DNA from 4 places in the Streptacidiphilus albus JL83 genome. Region 3 is predicted to be linked to each of the others. Evidence: predicted binding sites of a transcription regulator. Region 3 holds the regulator's gene; each other region holds the start of a gene.
The links. The regulator HrcA, encoded in region 3, represses chaperone genes, less so after heat shock. The targets are predictions, from matches to a motif close to TTNGCACTCNGNNNNNCNGAGTGCNAA.

Region 1: the regulator HrcA is predicted to act here: its motif matches at 1,846-1,872, upstream of groL (chaperonin GroEL).
Region 2: the regulator HrcA is predicted to act here: its motif matches at 1,401-1,427, upstream of BS75_RS46875 (FmdB family zinc ribbon protein).
Region 4: the regulator HrcA is predicted to act here: its motif matches at 1,328-1,354, upstream of groL (chaperonin GroEL).

What each region holds. Positions count from the first base shown of each region.
Region 1 is NZ_JQML01000001.1:4,228,216-4,231,861, reverse strand. Features, by position in the region: gene thrC (threonine synthase) at 1-495, shown strand, start outside; gene BS75_RS18170 (MoaD/ThiS family protein) at 575-853, shown strand; gene BS75_RS18165 (cold-shock protein) at 1,484-1,684, shown strand; gene groL (chaperonin GroEL) at 2,027-3,646, shown strand, end outside.
Region 2 is NZ_JQML01000001.1:5,466,641-5,470,286, reverse strand. Features, by position in the region: gene BS75_RS23925 (penicillin acylase family protein) at 1-1,131, opposite strand, end outside; gene BS75_RS46875 (FmdB family zinc ribbon protein) at 1,439-1,795, shown strand; gene BS75_RS23915 (S-methyl-5'-thioadenosine phosphorylase) at 1,887-2,735, shown strand; gene BS75_RS44715 (hypothetical protein) at 3,001-3,646, shown strand, end outside.
Region 3 is NZ_JQML01000001.1:2,662,986-2,666,631, forward strand. Features, by position in the region: gene BS75_RS11550 (16S rRNA (uracil(1498)-N(3))-methyltransferase) at 1-222, opposite strand, end outside; partial or broken gene dnaJ (molecular chaperone DnaJ) at 304-1,448, opposite strand; gene hrcA (heat-inducible transcriptional repressor HrcA) at 1,510-2,541, opposite strand; gene htpX (zinc metalloprotease HtpX) at 2,725-3,642, shown strand.
Region 4 is NZ_JQML01000001.1:5,691,519-5,695,164, forward strand. Features, by position in the region: gene BS75_RS24975 (THUMP-like domain-containing protein) at 1-754, opposite strand, end outside; gene groES (co-chaperone GroES) at 960-1,268, shown strand; gene groL (chaperonin GroEL) at 1,386-3,017, shown strand; gene BS75_RS24990 (MOSC domain-containing protein) at 3,131-3,646, opposite strand, start outside.

The sequences.
Region 1 (3,646 bases), 1.6 Mb from region 3:
ATCGACAAGGGGCTGAAGGAGCTCATCGCCCTCGGCCTGGTCGAGGACAAGCCCTACAAGATCTTCGGCGCCCAGGCCGAGGGCTGCTCCCCGGTGTCGGTCGCCTTCAAGGCCGGCCGCGACGTGATCCGCCCGCAGAAGCCGGACACCATCGCCAAGTCCCTCGCCATCGGCAACCCCGCCGACGGCCCCTACGTCCTGGACATCTGCCGCCGCACCGGCGGCGCGGTCGAGGACGTCGACGACGCGCAGATCGTGGACGCCATCAAGCTGCTGGCGCGGACCGAGGGCATCTTCGCGGAGACCGCGGGCGGCGTGACCGTCGGCGTGCTGCGCAAGCTCATCGAGAACGGCCTGCTCGACCCGGCCGCCGAGACCGTCGTGCTGAACACCGGCGACGGCCTGAAGACGCTGGACGCGGTGGAGGCCACCACCGGCCTGTCCGCCACCATCCGCCCCACCCTGGACTCGTTCCGCGAGGCCGGACTCGGGTGACCGAGCGTAGCGGGGGAACCGATCAGGGAGCGCGGCGCCCGCAGCCGTCTCCGAACGAAGTCAGGTCAGGAGCTAGAGCATGAGCGTTTCCGTCCGCATTCCGACCATCCTGCGCACCTACACCGGCGGCGCGGCCGAGGTGAAGGCCGAGGGCGCGACCCTGGCCGCGGTCATCGCCGACCTGGAGGCCAACCACGCCGGTATCGGCGGCCGGATCCTGGACGACACCGGCAAGCTGCGCCGTTTCGTCAATGTGTACGTGAACGACGACGACGTTCGGTTCGCGGACGGCCTGGAGACGGCCACCGCGGACGGCGCGAATGTGTCGATCATTCCCGCCGTGGCCGGCGGCTGCTGATCACCGGCGGCAACTGCAGGTAATTCCGGAACCGGGTCCCCTGAATTCCCAGGGACCCGGTTCCGCTGTTCCGGGGCGCCGGCAAAGGGCGCACACAATAGGACCGGAAGGTTCCGATCCTCTTTCCGATACGGAGCGTGCTGGAGCACCGCGCGGCGTCGGGTGCTCCGCGACAGCGGTAGAGTGGCCGAGGGCCGCTCGGGCAGCGTTGCTTTTCGGCCGTCGCTTTCCGTACGCCGCTTTCGGGCCGCTGTCCGGTCCTGTACCGCCGGCACCACGTTCGAACCGCGCCGCGCCCACCGGGTCCCCGGCTTCCGCCGCCCGGGTCCCCCGTGCCGCTCCTGCCCGCCCCGGCCCGGCAGTCCCGGCCGGACTGCGGCCCGGCGTCAGAATTTACAGTTCTTTTTGTCCTGCTGGTCCGCTATGTCCGGACCGTATTGCGCGGGTTTGTTGGCGTTCGCCGGCACCTGTCCGATAACACCCTCCAAGAATTAACCGCCTTATGCCCTGTTGCAGAGGGCATCGGAGTGGATACATTCAGCGTCGGTCGGAGCGTTGCGCAGCGCGCAGTAGCCCGGCCCGGACCGCGGAGTGCGGACCGTGAAAGGGCCAGTAATAGGGGAGTTTGGAATGGCTCAGGGCACCGTCAAGTGGTTCAACGCGGAGAAGGGGTACGGCTTCATCGCGGTCGACGGTGGTGCGGACGTGTTCGTCCACTACAGCGCGATCCAGATGGACGGGTACCGGTCGCTCGAAGAGGGCCAGCGAGTCGAGTTCGAGATCTCGCAGGGTCAGAAGGGTCCGCAGGCGGACATGGTCCGCGTGGTGTGACCTGGTCGGGTGATCGCTGACTAGACATGACCGGCCGAGCCTCGTTCCGAACGAAGCAGTGACGCAGGTCTTCCGCCAGGCCCGCACCCTTCGGGGGTGCGGGCCTGGCGGCTTTGGCCGTCCGCTCCCGCCCCGCTCCCGCAGCGCCACCCCCCGAGCCGCTTGCACTCAAGGGGGTCGAGTGCTAATCATTGGCGTTAGCACTCTGAGGTAGAGAGTGACAACGGGCCGGGTAGGTGAGGCCCCGGGCGCGACGGGAAGTGACCGTCGCCGGCCGGGTCCGTCCGTCGCGGGCGCCAGCGCGGTCCACACGCAGCCACCCTGTCCGGGAGGACCACTTCCATGGCCAAGATCATTGCGTTTAACGAGGAAGCTCGTCGCGGCCTTGAGCGCGGGATGAACCAGCTCGCCGACGCTGTCAAGGTCACGCTCGGCCCCAAGGGCCGCAACGTCGTCCTGGAGAAGAAGTGGGGCGCCCCCACGATCACCAACGACGGTGTCTCCATCGCCAAGGAGATCGAGCTCGAGGACCCGTACGAGAAGATCGGTGCCGAGCTCGTCAAGGAGGTCGCCAAGAAGACGGACGACGTCGCTGGCGACGGCACCACCACCGCCACCGTGCTGGCCCAGGCGCTCGTGCGCGAGGGCCTGCGCAACGTCGCCGCCGGCGCCAACCCGATGGCGCTGAAGCGCGGCATCGAGAAGGCCGTCGCCGCCGTCTCGGCGCAGCTCCTGGAGCTGGCGAAGGACGTGGAGACCAAGGAGCAGATCGCCTCCACCGCCTCCATCTCCGCCGCTGACCCGCAGATCGGCGAGCTCATCGCCGAGGCGATGGACAAGGTCGGCAAGGAAGGCGTCATCACCGTCGAGGAGTCGCAGACCTTCGGTCTGGAGCTTGAGCTCACCGAGGGCATGCGCTTCGACAAGGGCTTCATCTCGGCCTACTTCGCCACCGACCTGGAGCGTATGGAGACGTCCTTCGACGACCCGTACATCCTGATCGCCAACTCCAAGATCGGCGGGGTCAAGGACCTGCTCCCGATCCTGGAGAAGGTCATGCAGTCCGGCAAGCCGCTGCTGATCATCGCCGAGGACGTCGAGGGCGAGGCCCTGTCGACCCTGGTGGTCAACAAGATCCGCGGCACCTTCAAGTCCGTCGCCGTCAAGGCCCCGGGCTTCGGCGACCGCCGCAAGGCCATGCTCGGTGACATCGCCATCCTCACCGGTGGCACGGTCATCTCCGAGGAGGTCGGCCTCAAGCTGGAGAACGCCGGTCTCGACCTGCTGGGCCGCGCCCGCAAGGTCGTCATCACCAAGGACGAGACCACCATCGTCGACGGCGCCGGCGAGAGCGACCAGGTCGCCGGCCGGGTCAACCAGATCCGTGCCGAGATCGAGAACAGCGACTCGGACTACGACCGCGAGAAGCTCCAGGAGCGCCTGGCGAAGCTCGCGGGCGGCGTGGCCGTCATCAAGGCCGGCGCCGCGACCGAGGTCGAGCTCAAGGAGCGCAAGCACCGCATCGAGGACGCCGTCCGCAACGCGAAGGCCGCCGTCGAGGAGGGCATCGTCGCGGGTGGTGGCGTTGCGCTGCTGCAGGCCGGCGTGATCTTCGACAAGCTGGAGCTGGAGGGCGACGAGGCCACCGGCGCCAACATCGTCAAGGTCGCCCTTGAGGCCCCGATCAAGCAGATCGCCTTCAACGCCGGCCTTGAGGGCGGCGTCGTGGTGGAGAAGGTGCGCAACCTTCCGGCCGGCCACGGCCTGAACGCTGCCACCGGCGAGTACGTGGACCTGATCGCGGCCGGCATCATCGACCCGGCCAAGGTCACCCGCTCCGCCCTGCAGAACGCGGCCTCCATCGCCGCGCTCTTCCTCACCACCGAGGCCGTCATCGCCGACAAGCCGGAGAAGGCTGCTGCCCCCGCGGGCGGCGGCATGCCCGGCGGCGACATGGACTTC
Region 2 (3,646 bases), 2.8 Mb from region 3:
GGCCGGGCCGACCGTGTTGCAGTGCAGGCCCATCTGCTCCCAGACCGAAGGCACCCCCGGGCTGAGGTGCGGGTCGTCGGCCAGCAGCGGCAGCCCCGTGGTCGTGTACTTGCCGGAGACCACCCAGGAGTTGGAGCCGATGCCCTGCCCCGGCAGGCCGAGCAGCGCCGGGACGCTGTCGATGTTCGCCGCGAGCTGGGTCGCCGCGCCGGTGAGGCCCTGGACGGCGGTGCCGCCCTCGGCCGCCGTGCCGGCGCCGCTGGTCTTCGACGTCTTCCCACCGGCGCCCTTGCCCTTGGACCGGTCCGAGGTGGTCGTCGCGGTGGTGGGGGTCGTTCCCGAGGAGCCGTCCCCGCTGCCGGGGACATAGGTCGCGTTCTTGGTCCCGGGGTCGGTGACCGTGCCGGTGTTCGCGATCGTCGCACTGGTGCCGTAGGGATACTCCGGGTACAGCTGGGAGATCTGAGTGCTGCTCAGGTTCTGCGCCAGCAGCGAGCGGTCGATCTCCTGCTGCATGTTGCCGCTCAGGTCCCAGGCCATCGCCTTCAGCCAGGACAGCGAGTCGACCGGGGTCCACGGCGCCGGCCGGTAGCCGCCGTGGGAGAGCCCCAGCATCGCGTACTCGACGGAGGCCCCCGCCCCGCCCGGGTGCTGCTTCAGCCAGGCGTTGACCCCGTCGGCGTACGCCTGGAGGTACTGCTTGGTGGCGGCGTCGACGGTGGTGTCGTACTCCTGCTGCGCCACCCCCTGCCAGTTCATGGTCTGGATGAAGGCGTCGGACTGGACGTTGGCGTTGTTCTTGCCCGCGCCGAACATCGACGCCAGCGTCCCCGAGGTGATGTGCCGGTCGACGTCCATCTGCCAGAACCGGTCCTGGGCCTGGACGTAGCCCTGCGCCATGAAGAGGTCGGCCGAGGAGGAGGCATAGATCTGCGGGATGCCGTTGGCGTCCCGGAGCACCGTCACCGGGCCGGACAGGCCCTGGAGTTCGATCGTGCCGGTCGTCTGCGGATAGGAGGCGCGGACCTCGCGCAGGCCGTACCAGCCTCCGCCTGCGGCTCCCGCCACCAGCAGTACCACCAGCAGGATCACCAGCAGTCGGAACCGGCGGAACTTCTTGGTGCGGGGCATCAGGGTCCTTGTGAGGCAGGGGCTCGTCCGCCGCCCTGCAGTGCGGCGGGGCCGACGCTAACGCGGCGGGGCCGACGCTAACACCTGAAGCGGAACCGCTGCGGACTGGTACCCGGCTTCTGCCCCTTCTCGGAGCCGTCTCCTACCTCGCCCGAGGTCACCGCCCGGCCCTCCGGACGGCTGCCGCCGACCGCCCGGAGTATACGGAGCCGCAGCTCACACCGGTCACAGTGGACTATCTCCGGGGAATACCGCATCATTGACCGTCGTTAGCACTCATCAGGCGAGAGTGCCAGGAGGAATACAAGTGCCGACGTACCAGTACCAGTGCACCGAGTGCGGCAACGGTCTTGAGGCAGTCCAGAAGTTCACGGACGACGCCCTGACCGTCTGCCCCGACTGCAGCGGCCGACTGCGGAAGATCTACTCCGCCGTGGGCGTGGTCTTCAAGGGCAGCGGCTTCTACCGCACCGACAGCCGCTCCTCGTCGAGCAGCACGGTGGGGGCGTCGAAGTCGACGTCGTCCTCCGGCGACTCCTCGTCGTCGTCCAGCTCGTCGAGCACGCCCTCGACCACCTCGGGCGCCTCCTCGACGTCGTCGTCCGCCTCGACGTCCTCCTCGGGCGGTTCGTCCTCGGGGGGCAGCTCCTCCCCGGCTGCCTGACCCGGAGTCTTCCGGCCGAGCCCTGCGCTGTCTCTTCCCGGTAGGGGACCGCGGGGCTTCGGCATGCCCGGGCCCGCCTATGCTGCTGCGCATGGCGAACCCGAGCAGCACCGCCGGCGCCGAGGTCGGCGTCATCGGCGGCACCGGACTGTACGCACTGGTCGACGACCTCACCGAGGTGATCGTCGACACTCCCTACGGACGCCCCAGCGACTCTCTCTTCGTCGGCGAGACCGGCGGACGCAGGGTCGCCTTCCTGCCGCGGCACGGCCGCGGCCACGGGGTTCCGCCGCACCGGATCAACTACCGCGCCAACCTGTGGGCGCTGCGCTCGCTGGGCGTCCGCCAGGTACTGGCCCCCTGCGCCACCGGCGGCCTGCGGGCCGCCTACGGCCCCGGGACGCTGCTGGTGCCCGACCAGTTCGTGGACCGGACGACCGGCCGGGTGCAGACCTACTACGACGGCGAGCAGCGCCTCGACGGCCGCACCCCGGCGGTGCTGCACGTCTCCGCCGCCGACCCGTACTGCCCGCGCGGCCGGACGGCGGTGCTGCGGGCCGCAGCGGACCAGGACTGGGAGCCGGTCGACGGCGGGACGCTGGTGGTGATCGAGGGCCCACGCTTCTCCACCCGGGCCGAATCACGCTGGTACGCCGACCAGGGCTGGTCGGTGGTGGGGATGACCGGCCATCCGGAGGCGGTCCTGGCCCGCGAACTGAGCCTCTGCTACACCTCGATCGCCCTGGTCACCGACCTGGACGCGGGCGCCGAGAGCGGCCAGGGGGTGACCCACGCGGAGGTGCTGGAGGTGTTCGCGCAGAACATCGACCGGCTGCGCGGCGTGCTGCTGCAGGCGGTCGGCGGGCTGCCCGCGACCGAGGACCGCACGTGCGTGTGCGCGCAGGCCCTGGACGGGCAGGAGACCGGGCTGGGGCTGTGAGCGGGGCCGGGCTGTGAGCGGGGCCGGGCCGTGAGCGGGGCCGGGCCGTGAGCGGGGCCGGGGCGGGCGCGGGAGAGGGCGGGAGAGGGCGGGCAGGGCGGGCGGGCGGTGCGGGGCCGAGCGCGCTGCTCGATCGGGTGACGGAGTTATCCACACCCCCCGGTTTATCCACAGGAGAGGTCTTCGCGCCGCCCTGGGCCACCGCTGAGCGACAAGGTTGAGGGGTACCCAGCTCCGGACAGCCTCGCAAAGGCGGTGGTTCCCCATGACCCTGACCATCGACACCTCCCCGCGCACGTTCCAGCGGCACCGCGTCCACACCCTGACCCCCGGACCGGCCCGGGACGCCCTCTCCGACCCGCTGTCCGGCCCCCTGCCCGCCACGGAGTGGGAACAGGACGCGGAAGCCCCGGCGGCCGGGACCGCCCCGGCAGGGGCGCTCACAGCCGGCGCAGGCTCCCCGGAGCCGCTCGCGGCGGAGCCGTACGCAGCCGAGCCGCTCGCAGCGGAGCCCGTCGGGCCGTCCTACGGGGCTGCTCCGGCCTGGACCGACGGCTGGACCAATGACTGGGCCGCCGACGAGCCCACCGCGGCGGCGCCGCCCGACCAGCAGCAGGAGCGGGAGGAACGGTGGACGGACTCCTGGAGCGACCACTGGGTCGAGGACGAGCCGACCCCGGTGCCCGCGCCACGCCCGGCCCCGCCGGCCACGCCGCTGGTCGGCGGCGGACCAGCCGTTCCGCCCACGCGCACCGTTGCCCTCTTCCCGCCGATCCGCGCCGGTGGCGGCCGGCACCGACTGCCCGCGCCGGTCCGGCGAAGGCCGGGTCCGATCGCGGCCGGGCTGATGGTCGCGGCGACGACCCTCGCCGCCGGTTCGCTGCGCGGTCCGCTGACCGCCACCGGCGGCG
Region 3 (3,646 bases):
GGCCAGCAGCCCGCCGACCCGGACCTCCAGCACGTCCTTGCCCTCGACGCCGCAGACCTCGCCGGACACCCCGGCTCCGGCGCCGTCGGTGAGCACCACCTGCTCGCCGACGGTCAGCCGGCGCACGGCGACGGCATGCCGGCCCTCCGCCCCGTCGAGGCGGACCACCCCCCCGACGGGGGCGAGCCGGGCGGTGTCCACGACGAACACGGGGGCGGTCACATGGTCTCCAAGCGGGGAGAGCCCGAGGGGGCGGGCCGTCAGCGGCCCGCCCCCTCGGTGGTCGGTTCTGTGCGGACGGGCTCAGCGCCCGTTGAACGCGTCCTTCAGCCGGGAGAAGAGTCCCTGCTGGCCGGGGGCGAAGGTGCCCGAGGGGCGCTCCTCGCCGCGCAGCTTGGCGAGCCGGCGGAGCAGGTCCTCCTGCTCGGCGTCGAGCTTGCTCGGGGTCTGCACCTCGACATGCACTATCAGGTCGCCCCGGCCGCCGCCGCGCAGGTGGGTGATGCCCCGCCCGTGCAGCGGGATCGACTGGCCGGACTGGGTGCCGGGACGGACGTCGATCTCGACGCCGCCGTCCAGGGTCTCCAGCGGGACCTTGGTGCCCAGCGAGGCCGCCGTCATCGGCAGGGTGACCGTGCAGTGCAGGTCGTCCCCGCGCCGTTGGAAGGTCGAGTGGGCGTTCTCGCTGATCTCGACGTAGAGGTCGCCGGCCGGGCCGCCGCCGGGGCCGACCTCGCCCTCGCCGGCCAGCTGGATCCGGGTGCCGTTGTCGACACCGGCCGGGATCTTCACGGTCAGGGTGCGCCGGGCGCGGACCCGGCCGTCGCCGGCGCACTCGGGGCAGGGGGTCGGCACGACCGTGCCGAAGCCCTGGCACTGCGGGCACGGGCGCGAGGTCATGACCTGGCCCAGGAAGGACCGGGTGACCTGCGACACCTCGCCGCGACCGCGACACATGTCACAGGTCTGGGCGGAGGTACCGGGGGCCGCGCCCTCGCCGTTGCAGGTGGTGCAGACGACGGCGGTGTCCACCTGGATGTCCTTGGTGGTGCCGAACGCCGCCTCTTCGAGGTCGATGTCGATCCGGATCATCGCGTCCTGGCCGCGCCGGGTGCGCGAGCGCGGGCCGCGCTGGCCGCCGGCCGCGCCGCCGAAGAAGGCGTCCATGATGTCGCTGAAGCCGAAGCCGGCCCCGGCGCCGAAGCCGCCGGGCCCGCACCGCCGCCGTTGGCGGAGAGCGGGTCACCGCCCAGGTCGTAGATCTGCCGCTTGTTGGGGTCCGAGAGGACCTCGTAGGCGGCGTTGATCTCCTTGAACCGCTCCTGGGTCTTCGGGTCCGGGTTGACATCCGGATGGAGTTCTCTCGCCAGACGGCGGAACGCCTTCTTGATCTCGTCCTGACCCGCGTCACGCCGGACGCCGAGTACCGCGTAGTAGTCCGTGGCCACCAAAATGCTCCGCTTGTTTCCGTTCGCGCCGACGATCCAGTATCCAGCTCAGGCAAGGACGCTAGGACGCCGCCAGGATCTGGCCGACGTACCGCGCCACTGCCCGGACGGCGCCCATGGTGCCCGGGTAGTCCATCCGCGTCGGCCCGACCACGCCCAGTTTGGCGACGGTCTCGTCGCCCGAACCGTAGCCCACCGACACGACCGACGTGGAATTCAGCCCCTCGTAGGCGTTCTCCCGGCCGATCCGCACCATCATGCCCGCGTCCGCGGTCTCTCCGAGCAACTTCAGCAGGACCACCTGCTCCTCCAGGGCCTCCAGCACGGGGGCGATGGTGAGCGGGAAGTCGTGCGGGAAGCGGGTGAGGTTGGCCGAACCGCCGATGACGATCCGCTCCTCGGTCTGCTCCGCCAGCGCCTCGAAGAGGGTCGACAGCACGGCCGTGACCACGCCCCGGTCCTCGTGCTCGAAGCCCTCGGGGAGGTCCTGCAGCAGGGTCGGCACCTCGGCGAAGCGCTGGCCCCCGGCACTGCTGTTCAACCGCGCCCGCAGGTCCGCGAGCAGCGTCTCGCCGACCGCCGAGGGGCAGTCGATCAGCCGCTGCTCGACCCGGCCGGTGTCGGTGATCAGCACCAGCATCACCCGGGTCGGGGTGAGCGAGACCAGTTCGACGTGGCGCACGGCCGAACGCGAGAGCGAGGGGTACTGGACCACCGCGACCTGCCGGGTCAGCTGCGCCAGCAGCCGCACCGTCCGGGCCACCACGTCGTCCAGGTCCAGCGCGTGGTCCAGGAAGTTGCCGATGGCTCGGCGCTCCGCCCCGGACAGTGGCTTGACCTCGGTCAACCGGTCGACGAAGAGCCGGTAGCCCTTGTCGGTCGGCACCCGTCCGGCGCTGGTGTGCGGCTGGTGGATGTAGCCCTCGTCCTCCAGTGCGGCCATGTCGTTACGCACGGTGGCCGGGGACACGCCGAGATTGTGCCGTTCGACCAGGGCCTTCGAGCCCACCGGCTCCTCGGTCCCGACATAGTCCTGGACGATGGCACGCAGCACCGCGAGCTTGCGGTCGTCGAGCTTGCGCTCCTCAAGCACGGGGCACGCACCTCCTGCGGTCGGTCGGTTCTGGCACTCTGGGGAAAGGAGTGCCAATACCCGTCCGGCCAGTGTAAGGCGGAAGGGTGCGCCACCGGAACGGCCGGGCCGCCCCGGACGTACTTGTGGGTAAGCCCGACAGGGCAGAATTGCATGGAGAAGGCACACTTTGAGGAGAGAGTCATGGCCAGGACACGCTTTGCCCCCGACCGGGGCTTGACCAACCGCATGGTCCTGACGATGTTCCTGATCGGGCTGCTGTACGTGGTCTTCGTCGGCGCGCTGATCGTGCTGCTCAAGGGCGCCTGGCCGATCGTGGTCGTGGTCGCCGCCGGGCTGTTCATCGCCCAGTTCTGGTTCAGCGACAAGATCGCCGCCTTCAGCATGGGCGCCCGCGAGGTCACCCCGCAGGAGTTCCCGGAGCTGCACGGCGCCGTGGACCGGCTCTGCGCGCTGGCCGACATGCAGAAGCCGCGGGTGGCCGTCGCTCAGAGTGACGTACCGAACGCCTTTGCGACCGGCCGCAACGAGAAGAACGCCGTGGTCTGCGTCACCACCGGGCTGCTCCGCCGGCTGGAGCCGGAGGAGCTGGAGGGCGTGCTCGCCCACGAGCTCTCCCACGTCGCCCACAAGGACGTGATGGTGATGACCATCGCCGGCTTCCTGGGCGTGCTGGCCGGTGTGATCACCAGGGTGGGCGTCCAGTTCGGGATGTTCGGCGGCTTCGACCGCCGCGACAACCGGGACGACAACAGCGGGATGATCATGCTCGCGGTGATCGCGGTCAGCGCGGTCGCCTACGCCATCAGCTTCCTGCTGACCCGGATGCTCTCCCGCTACCGCGAGCTGTCCGCCGACCGCTCGGCCGCCGAGCTGACCGGCCGCCCCTCGGCGCTGGCCTCGGCGCTGACCAAGGTCACCGGGCAGATGGCCGCCATCCCCACCCAGGACCTGCGCCGCGCGCAGCCGTTCAACGCCTTCTACTTCGCCCCGGCGCTGAAGCCGAGCGAGGCGATCAGCAACGCGTTCTCGACCCACCCCTCGCTGGAGAAGCGGCTGGAGCAGCTCGGCAAGATCTCCGCCGAGCTCGGCCGCCAGTAGCCCC
Region 4 (3,646 bases), 3.0 Mb from region 3:
CGGGCAGCAGGGTCGCTCGATGGGGTTGTTCTGCCCCGGTGCCGAACCAGAGCACGGCCTCCTTGACGTCGCCGCCGTCGGAGACCCACTCGGCCTCCGCGCCCTCCGGCACGGCCTCGTGCGGAATCCCGGGCGCCACCTTCAACGCCGCGTACGCGCTCTGCCGGGCCGCGCCGACGGCCCAGCTGAGCGGCGGCGAGTAGGCCTCGGGGTCGAAGATCCGGCCCCGGCCGCCCCGCCGGGCCGGGTCCACGAAGACCGCGTCGAAGCCGGCCGGGTCGATCTCGGCGACGTCCGCGCAGCGCTGCTCGATCAGCCCGTCCAGGCCCAGTGCCGCGGCGTTGGCCTCGGCGACGGCGCAGGTCAGCGGGGAGCGGTCGACAGCGAGGACCGAGATCCCGGCCCTGGCCAGGGCGATGGCGTCGCCGCCGACGCCGGAGCAGAGGTCCGCCAGCCGCCGCACGCCGAGCGCGGCGAAGCGCCGTGCCCGCCACTCGGCGACGCTGGTGCGGGTCGCCTGCTCGACCCCGTCTGGGGTGAAGTACATCCGCGCCGCGTCGGCCGCGCCGAACTTGGCCACCGCCCGCTGCCGCAGCCGCGCCTGCGCGATCGCGGCGGACACCAGCTCGGCCGGGTGGTCGCGGCGCAGCCTGGTCGCCACCGCCAGCTCCTCCCCGGGCGCATGGTCGCGCAGCTCGGCCAGCAGCGCCTGGCCCTCGTCGGTCAGCAGGGCCCGGAACGATTCGATCTCCACACCGTTCATCATCGCGTAAGCGACTCGTTGGCACTCTGGTTGACTGAGTGCTAAGCGCGGCCTAGTGTCGTCGTTGGCACTCTCCACTGGAGAGCGCTAACCCGCGAAGAGGCGTTTCCGGCACCGCGACGACGGCTGCGCCATACCAATCTTCGCGACCCAAGACATGAATCACCCCGTGATCTCCGAAGGGGGAGGTCGGAACGTGACGACCACCAGCTCCAAGGTTGCCATCAAGCCGCTCGAGGACCGCATTGTGGTCCAGCCGCTCGAAGCCGAGAAGACCACGGCCTCTGGCCTGGTCATTCCGGACACCGCCAAGGAGAAGCCCCAGGAGGGCGTTGTCCTGGCCGTGGGCCCGGGTCGCTTCGAGGACGGCCAGCGCCTGCCGCTCGACGTCGCCGTCGGCGACATCGTGCTCTACAGCAAGTACGGCGGCACCGAGGTCAAGTACAACGGCGAGGAGTACCTCGTCCTCTCGGCTCGCGACGTCCTCGCGATCGTCGAGAAGTAGGACCCAGCTGTCTGCAGCTGCGACGCTGACCGCAGAGTCGTGACCCGCCCGGGCCCCAGTCATCACTGAGTGAGACCGGGTGCCCGGGCATGGTTGTTTGAGAGGGAAACCCTAAGCATGGCGAAGATCCTGAAGTTCGACGAGGACGCCCGCCGCTCGCTCGAGCGTGGCGTCAACAAGCTGGCCGACACCGTGAAGGTGACGATCGGCCCCAAGGGCCGCAACGTCGTCATCGACAAGAAGTTCGGCGCTCCGACCATCACCAACGACGGTGTCACCATCGCCCGTGAGGTCGAGCTCGACGACCCGTACGAGAACCTTGGCGCGCAGCTCGTCAAGGAGGTCGCCACCAAGACCAACGACATCGCGGGTGACGGCACCACCACCGCGACCGTCCTGGCCCAGGCGCTCGTCAACGAGGGTCTGCGCAACGTCGCCGCCGGCGCCGGCCCCTCCGGGCTGAAGAAGGGCATCGACGCCGCCGTCAAGGCCGTGTCCGACCACCTGCTCTCGGTCGCCCGCGAGATCGACGGCAAGGAGGACATCGCCGCCGTGGCCGCGCTGTCCGCCCAGGACACCGAGGTCGGCGAGCTGATCGCCGAGGCGATGGACAAGGTCGGCAAGGACGGTGTCATCACCGTCGAGGAGTCGAACACCTTCGGCCTGGAGCTCGAGTTCACCGAGGGCATGCAGTTCGACAAGGGTTACCTGTCGCCCTACATGGTCACCGACCAGGAGCGGATGGAGGCGGTCCTGGAGGACCCGTACATCCTCATCCACCAGGGCAAGATCTCCTCGATCCAGGACCTGCTCCCGCTGCTGGAGAAGATCCTCCAGGGCGGCTCCAGCAAGCCGCTGCTGATCATCGCCGAGGACGTCGACGGCGAGGCGCTGTCCACCCTCGTGGTGAACAAGATCCGCGGCACCTTCAACGCCGTCGCGGTGAAGGCCCCCGGCTTCGGCGACCGCCGCAAGGCCATGCTCGGCGACCTGGCCACCCTCACCGGTGCCACCGTCATCGCCGAGGAGGTCGGCCTCAAGCTCGACCAGGCCGGTCTGGAGTCGCTCGGCTCCGCCCGCCGCGTCACCGTCTCCAAGGACAACACCACCGTCGTCGACGGCGCCGGTGAGGCGTCCGAGGTCGCGGGCCGCGTCGCGCAGATCAAGGCCGAGATCGAGAACACCGACTCGGACTGGGACCGCGAGAAGCTGCAGGAGCGCCTGGCCAAGCTGGCCGGCGGGGTCTGCGTGATCAAGGTCGGCGCTGCCACCGAGGTCGAGCTCAAGGAGAAGAAGCACCGTCTTGAGGACGCCATCTCGGCGACCCGCGCGGCGGTCGAGGAGGGCATCGTCGCCGGTGGCGGCGCCTCCCTCGTCCACGCCCAGAAGGTGCTCGACGGCGGCCTCGGCCTGTCCGGCGACGAGGCCGTCGGTGTCGCGGTCGTCCGCCGCGCGCTGGTCGAGCCGCTGCGCTGGATCGCCCAGAACGCGGGCCTTGAGGGCTACGTCATCACCACCAAGGTGGCGGAGCTCGAAGAGGGCCAGGGCTACAACGCCGCGACCGGCGAGTACGGCGACCTGATCAAGGCCGGCGTCATCGACCCGGTCAAGGTCACCCGCTCCGCGCTGCAGAACGCCGCGTCCATCGCGTCGCTGCTGCTCACCACGGAGACCCTGGTCGTCGAGAAGCCGGCCGAGGAGGAGCCCTCCGCGGGTCACTCCCACGGTGGCCACGGCCACTCCCACTGACGCACCGTACGGTCAGTAGTCCGGAGGCCCGGTCCCGCCAGCGTCACGCTGCGGGGCCGGGCCTCCGGCGTGCCGCGGGTCCGGACGCCGCCGGCGCGGGGCGGCCCGGCCGGTCAGCGCACCCGGCGCTCCGCGTGCTTCCGCTGGTGCGGGCCGAGCGCCTCGACGTCCAGCAGCAGCGGCAGCAGGTCGGGCTCCAGCGTCAGCGCCCGGAAGACCACGCCGCTGGTCACCGCGTGCGCGGGGCGCGACAGCACGGTCAGCTCGTCGCCGGCCCGGATCTCGCCGGGAGTGATCACCCGTAGGTAGGCGCCGGGGAGCGCCCGCTGGGTGAACCGCTTCATCCAGCCCTGCTCCTCCAGCCAGCCGGCGAAGGTCCGGCAGGGGATCCGGGTGGCGCAGACCTCCAGCACCACCTCCGGGCCGATCAGCCAGCGCTCGCCGATCAGCGCGTCGGTGGTCGGCAGCCCCAGCGTGGTCAGGTTCTCGCCGAAGACGCCGTTGGGCAGCTCCCGGCCGAGCTCCCGCTCCCAGAGGTCCAGCTCCTCGCGGCTGTAGGCGTAGACCGCCTGGTCGTCCCCGCCGTGGTGGCGGTGGTCGCAGACCCGGTCGCCGACGATGCCGCTGCC